DNA from 2 places in the Pseudomonas sp. GW821-FHT02A08 genome. Region 2 is predicted to be linked to the other one. Evidence: predicted binding sites of a transcription regulator. Region 2 holds the regulator's gene; the other holds the start of a gene.

Region 1 (3,324 bases), on a different contig from region 2:
GTCATCCACCTGAACACCACACCCGATTTCTGGCTGAATCTGCAATCGACCTACGAGTTACGCTCAGCCCGGATCGAGCGTGGTTGAACGTTAAATATTCAGAGCGACTGCAGGACACGTGAAGCCCGCTTCCACCACGGTTTTACCGGGCGTCTGGCCAGCTCACGCTCTGTCATCATCTGCGGCACATCCTGCAACCGAATCCACGGCTGGTTATTCCAGTGCAGCAAGCTCAACGACATTTCCGGCCAATTGAGCAGGCTCAGTTGTGGGCGCTCGATTGTGGTGGGGTGTTGGGCGTCTCGCAGGGCGGGGACGACTTCATGGGTGAGCCATTCACGCAATGCTCGGTATTCGGGGCAGTAGTGGTAGACGAGCATGGCGTAGACACCGGATTCGCTGATCAGCAGGGTGTTTTCGATGCGGCCGTAGATGAGGGTTCTGGTGGTTTGGTATTGGTCAGGATCGAGTTTTCGGAGTTGGCGGTCGTTGAGGTAGATGCGAAGTAATCGGCCCAAGTCGCGGGCGCTGAACCAGGGTTGGTTTTGCAGGAGTAGGGCGTGGAGGTGGAGTTTGTGGCGGGTGAAGATGTGGGGGATTAGATAGCTTTCTTCCATTTTGCAACTCCGGATGCGTATGAAGGAAGCTGCCTCTGTTCGTCGCCAAACGAAAGGGTGGCAGCTGCGCGCGGGTTGGCGAACCGGTGCATCCGGACAAACCGGCAGACCTGAAGGTCTCCCACGCACAGCCGCCATAATTCGAAATGGGATAATTCCCTGAATCGAATGTGGTCGCGGTGCGTCGGATGCTATCCAGGTCGCCAAACCCGGTGCTGAATATTCAGCTGGGGATGAGCATAGAGATCGGATACTTCGCGACGCAATCGGACGGCGGTGTGATGTTTGTAGGACGTTGCCGGGATTCTTGCGATGTTTGAGATCAAAAGATCGCAGCCTGCGGCAGCTCCTACAGGGGTGATCTGTCCAGTGTGGGATAACTGGTAGACCGAGACGACCCCATTCGCGGGCAAGCCCGCTCCCACAGGGATCGCGTGTTACAGAGGGTTTGGTGTGTTATTCGGTTGGCGGGGTTAGCTTCGCTTCCATCTCCGCGACCTTCGTTTCAAGAGCCTCCAGCCGCGCCCGGGTGCGCGCCAACACAACCATCTGGCTATCGAATTCTTCCCGACTCACCAGATCCAGTTTGCTGAAGCCGCTCTGCAGCAACATTTTGAACTGGCTTTCGATTTCGGCTTTCGGCAGAGGCGTGTCGCCGCTGAAGAGGCGGGAGGCGGTGCCGGTGAGGGCGTCGAGGAAGTCTTTTGGCGCGAGCATGGGCAATGTCCTGGAAACAATGACGGGCAGTGTATCACGCAGTGTCTATAGTCATTTGCGCGGGCAAGGGCTGCACGCTTTTCGCGCATGGGGACGGACGGTGTCGCACCGTTGTTGTGCGTATCGCGTCGGGTGTTGTTGCGAAGTAGCAGTCATCTGCGGGTAAAGGCTTGAAAACAGTAGTTTTTGTGGAGATGGCAAGCTTTCTGCTTAGACCCTGATGACCCATGCACTGATGCAGTCACTGTGACGAACGCAGTGCGCCAAGCGAAGCGGGGGAGTGTTTCGTGAGGGGCGTCGGACGGGCAGGTCAGGGCCGACGATGCGTTACAAAGCCAGGCACTGCGCTTAGACTTGAGACGGGTTTGTTTTCCTGGGGCAAGTCCACCAATTCGGGAGAGAGTTTTCATGAAGCTAGTCACTGCCATCATCAAGCCGTTCAAGCTGGACGACGTACGCGAGTCGCTGTCCGAGATCGGCGTGCAGGGCATTACCGTCACTGAAGTCAAAGGCTTTGGTCGGCAGAAGGGTCACACCGAGCTGTATCGCGGCGCGGAATACGTGGTCGATTTCCTGCCCAAGGTGAAGATCGACGTCGCCATCGACGACAAGGATCTGGACCGGGTAATCGAGGCCATCACCAAGGCTGCCAACACCGGCAAGATCGGTGACGGCAAGATCTTCGTGGTCAATCTGGAACAGGCGATTCGCATCCGTACCGGCGAAACCGATACCGACGCAATCTAAGCCGCCACAAACCCAACGCCCCAGGAGAAAACAATATGACTCTGCGTAAATTCGCAGGGCTAGGAGCCCTGTTGTCCATCGTAATGCCCAGCCTTGCTCTGGCGGCAGACGAAGTGGCGGCCCCAGTCCTCAACTCCGGCGACACCGCCTGGATGATGACCTCGACAGCCTTGGTGCTGTTTATGACCATTCCCGGCCTCGCGCTGTTCTACGGCGGCATGGTTCGGTCGAAAAACATTCTTTCCGTGATGATGCAGTGCTTCGCCATTACTGGTCTGATCAGCGTCCTGTGGGTCATTTATGGCTACAGCATCGCGTTCGACACCACGGGCATGGAGCAGGGCGTCGTCAACTTCAACTCGTTCTTCGGCGGCATGGGCAAGGCGTTCCTCGCCGGCATCACGCCAGCCAGCCTGACCGGCCCTGCGGCGCTGTTCCCCGAGGCGGTATTCGTCACCTTCCAGATGACCTTCGCGATCATCACCCCGGCGCTGATCGTCGGTGCGTTCGCCGAGCGGATGAAGTTCTCCGCGATGCTGGTATTCATGGGCATCTGGTTCACCCTGGTGTATGCGCCGATCGCGCACATGGTCTGGTCCGGTAACGGCGGCCTGATGTGGGACTGGGGCGTGCTGGATTTCGCTGGCGGCACCGTGGTGCATATCAACGCCGGTGTGGCTGGTCTGGTCGCCTGCCTGGTGTTGGGCAAGCGCAAGGGCTTCCCGACCACGCCGATGGCGCCGCACAACCTCGGTTACACCTTGATGGGCGCGGCCATGCTGTGGGTCGGTTGGTTCGGTTTTAACGCGGGTTCAGCCGCTGCGGCCAACGGCACCGCCGGCATGGCGATGCTGGTCACTCAGATTGCTACCGCTGCTGCCGCACTGGGCTGGATGTTTGCCGAGTGGGTTACTCACGGCAAACCTAGCGCACTGGGTATCGCTTCGGGCGTGGTAGCCGGTCTGGTGGCAATTACTCCGGCAGCCGGCACCGTCGGCCCGATGGGCGCGCTGGTAATCGGTCTGGCGGCTGGCGTGGTGTGCTTCTTCTGCGCCACCACCCTCAAGCGCAAGCTCGGCTATGACGATTCCCTGGACGCCTTTGGCGTGCACGGTATCGGCGGTATCCTCGGCGCAATCCTGACGGGTGTGTTCGCAGCTCCCTCCCTGGGTGGCTTCGGCACCGTGACCGACATCGCCGCACAAGTGTGGATTCAGTGCAAAGGCGTGGGCTTCACGGTGAT
Region 2 (3,324 bases):
GTATGAATCAAGGCGCGTTCTGCCAGCTCCGGCAGCAGACCGGCAGGCAGGTTGTCGATGCAGTAGTAGCCGTTGTCCTCAAGAACGTTGAGGGCGGTACTTTTACCTGAGCCGGAACGGCCACTGACGATGATCAAGCGCATGATTACTGACCGTTTTGCTCGTCCAGGACAACCTGATACAGGGCTTCGTTGCTTGCAGCACTACGCAGCTTTTCGCGCACTTCCTTGCGGTCGAGCATGCTGGCGATTTGTCGCAGCAGCTCAAGGTGCGCATCGGTGGCGGCTTCCGGGACCAGCAGCACGAACAGCAGGTCGACCGGCGCGCCATCGATGGCGTCGAAATCGATAGGGGCGTCCAGGTGCATCAATGCACTGATGGGCGAAACACAGCCCTTGAGGCGGCAATGTGGAATGGCGATGCCATTGCCAAACCCGGTGGAGCCGAGTTTTTCACGGGCGATCAATGCCTCGAAGACATCTTGCATCTCCAGGGCCGGCACTTCGCGGGCGATCAGATTGGCAATTTGTTCGAGGGCTTTCTTTTTACTGCCTCCCGGCACGTTCACCAGGGAACGGCCGGGGGTCAGGATACTTTCAAGTCGGATCATGGGTAGGGAGTGTTAACGACCGGTTGCGCCCTGGAGGAGGCTCTGGGTCTTTTCCTTATGCTTTTTGAGTTGTTTATCCAGCTTGTCGGTGAGTGCGTCGATCGCGGCATACATATCGGTATGTTCCGCGTTGGCGACCACTTCATTCCCGGGAATATGCAGCGTGGCTTCGATTTTCTGCTTCAGTTTTTCGACGGTCATCGTGACCTGCACATTAGTGATCTTGTCGAAATGTCGCTCCAATCGTTCGAGTTTTTCGCCGATGTAGGTGCGAAGAGGTTCGGTCACTTCCAGTTGGTGTCCACTGATGTTGACTTGCATACAGCTTCTCCTTCGTTGCCAGTGCATAAAGCGGTAGATCAGATGATCTACCACTGGAACGCTGTGGCGTGGCCCTACATCAACCGCTTGCGTTCGCTCGAAGGCGCGATCCCGAGGGATTCGCGGTACTTGGCGACGGTGCGGCGAGCCACCTGAATGCCTTGTGCCTCCAGTAAACCAGCGATCTTGCTGTCACTCAACGGCTTTTTCTGATTTTCCGCTGCAACCAGTTTTTTGATGATCGCCCGGATCGCCGTAGACGAGCATTCGCCGCCTTCGGAGGTGCTTACGTGGCTGGAAAAAAAGTACTTCAGTTCATAAATGCCCCGGGGGGTGTGCATGAACTTCTGGGTGGTCACCCGTGAAATCGTCGATTCATGCATGCCGACCGCTTCGGCGATGTCATGCAGGACCAGCGGCTTCATGGCTTCGTCGCCATATTCGAGGAACCCGCGCTGATGCTCGACGATCTGGGTGGCAACCTTCATCAGGGTTTCATTGCGGCTTTGCAGGCTCTTGATGAACCAGCGGGCCTCCTGCAACTGATTGCGCATGAAGGTATTGTCGGCGCTGGTGTCGGCGCGGCGCACGAAACCGGCGTACTGGGCATTGACCCGCAGTCGTGGCACCGACTCCTGATTGAGCTCGACCAGCCAGCGCTCGTTGTCCTTGCGCACGATGACGTCAGGAACGACATACTCGGCTTCTGTGGACTCGATCTGCGAGCCCGGGCGAGGGTTGAGGCTCTGAACCAGCTCGATGACCTGGCGCAGTTCGTCTTCCTTGAGCTTCATGCGACGCATCAACTGGCTGTAGTCGCGGCTGCCAAGCAGGTCGATGTAATCGGTGACCAGGCGCTTGGCCTCGGCCAGCCAAGGGGTCTTGGCAGGCAGCTGGCGCAATTGCAGCAGCAGGCATTCGCCCAGGTTGCGGGCGCCGATGCCGGCAGGCTCGAATTGCTGGATGCGATGCAGGACGGCTTCGATTTCGTCCAGCTCGATGTCCAGTTCCGGGTCGAAGGCTTCGAGGATTTCCTCGAGGGTTTCGTCCAGGTAGCCCTGATTGTTGATGCAGTCGATCAGGGTCACGGCGATCAGGCGATCGGTGTCGGACATCGGGGCCAGGTTCAGTTGCCACAGCAAGTGGCTCTGCAGGCTTTCGCCGGCCGAGGTGCGGGTGGTGAAGTCCCACTCGTCATCATCATTGCTGGGCAGGCTGCTGGCGCTGGTCTGGTAAACGTCTTCCCACGCGGTGTCGACGGGGAGTTCGTTGGGAATACGCTCGTTCCAGTCACCCTCATCGAGGTTATCAACCGTCGGGGCGCTTTCCTGGTAGGAGGGCTCCTGGATGTCAGTGTTGGGCTTTTGTTCGGCGTTGTCGGCCAAGGGGTCGGAATTGTCGAAGTCGTCGCCTTCTTCCTGGCGTTCGAGCATCGGATTGGACTCCAGGGCCTCCTGGATTTCCTGTTGCAGGTCCAGGGTCGACAATTGGAGCAGGCGGATGGCCTGTTGCAGCTGCGGTGTCATCGTCAGCTGCTGGCCCATTCTCAAGACTAGCGATGGTTTCATGGCAGGGGCTTAACACCTTATTCGCCGGCGCACATGCGCCATCCACTACAGGGCGCCGGGGCGCCAAACTTAAGCAAATTATATGCCTGAAACTAAAGGGTTTGCCTAGAGCGCTGTAACAATAAAAAACTATAAATTTGTGTTGCTGCGCTGCCCTTGTCGGGGGCTGACCACGCTCGTCGGCACGAGGCGCTGGTGAGTGGCTGGCCGGGTGCCCGGGCAGATGCCTGGGCACGGCTCAGCGTTTACAGGCGGAACTCATGGCCCAGATACACTTCCTTGACCAGGTCGTTGGCCAGGATTGTCTCTGCGTCGCCTTCGGCGATCAGTTGGCCGTCATTGACGATATAGGCGGTTTCACAGATATCCAGGGTTTCACGAACGTTGTGGTCCGTGATCAGCACGCCAATGCCTTTGGCCTTGAGGTGGTGAATGATCTGCTTGATGTCGCCGACCGAAATCGGGTCCACACCGGCGAAGGGTTCATCGAGGAGGATGAATTTCGGGTTGGTGGCCAGGGCACGGGCGATTTCCACGCGACGGCGCTCGCCGCCGGACAGGCTCATGCCCAGGTTGTCGCGGATGTGGCTGATGTGGAACTCCTGCAGCAGGCTTTCCAGTTCCTTGCGACGGCCGGCCTTGTCGAGTTCCTTGCGGGTCTCGAGGATGGCCATGATGTTGTCGGCCACCGACAGTTTGCGGAAGATCGATGCTTCTTGCGGCAGGTAGCCGATACCGGCCTTTGCACGGCCGTGCATCGGCTGGTGGCTGACGTCCAGGTCATCGATCAGGACGCGGCCCTGATCGGCTTGCACCAGGCCGACG

The links. The regulator sigma-54, encoded in region 2, starts transcription at its own class of promoters, with help from an activator protein. The targets are predictions, from matches to a motif close to ANTGGCATNNANNTTGCTNT.
Positions count from the first base shown of each region.
Region 1: glnK (P-II family nitrogen regulator) is a predicted target of sigma-54. The motif match lies at 1,528-1,547, and genes of this name have one in related genera.

Region 1 is NZ_JBWKWD010000002.1:210,299-213,622, reverse strand. Features, by position in the region: partial or broken gene AC07W4_RS02890 (HigA family addiction module antitoxin) at 4-87, shown strand; gene AC07W4_RS02885 (BRO-N domain-containing protein) at 99-617, opposite strand; gene AC07W4_RS02880 (accessory factor UbiK family protein) at 1,074-1,334, opposite strand; gene glnK (P-II family nitrogen regulator) at 1,743-2,081, shown strand; gene AC07W4_RS02870 (ammonium transporter) at 2,117-3,324, shown strand, end outside.
Region 2 is NZ_JBWKWD010000019.1:50,474-53,797, forward strand. Features, by position in the region: gene rapZ (RNase adapter RapZ) at 1-143, opposite strand, end outside; gene ptsN (PTS IIA-like nitrogen regulatory protein PtsN) at 146-610, opposite strand; gene hpf (ribosome hibernation-promoting factor, HPF/YfiA family) at 623-931, opposite strand; gene AC07W4_RS15155 (RNA polymerase factor sigma-54) at 1,006-2,499, opposite strand; gene lptB (LPS export ABC transporter ATP-binding protein) at 2,745-3,324, opposite strand, start outside.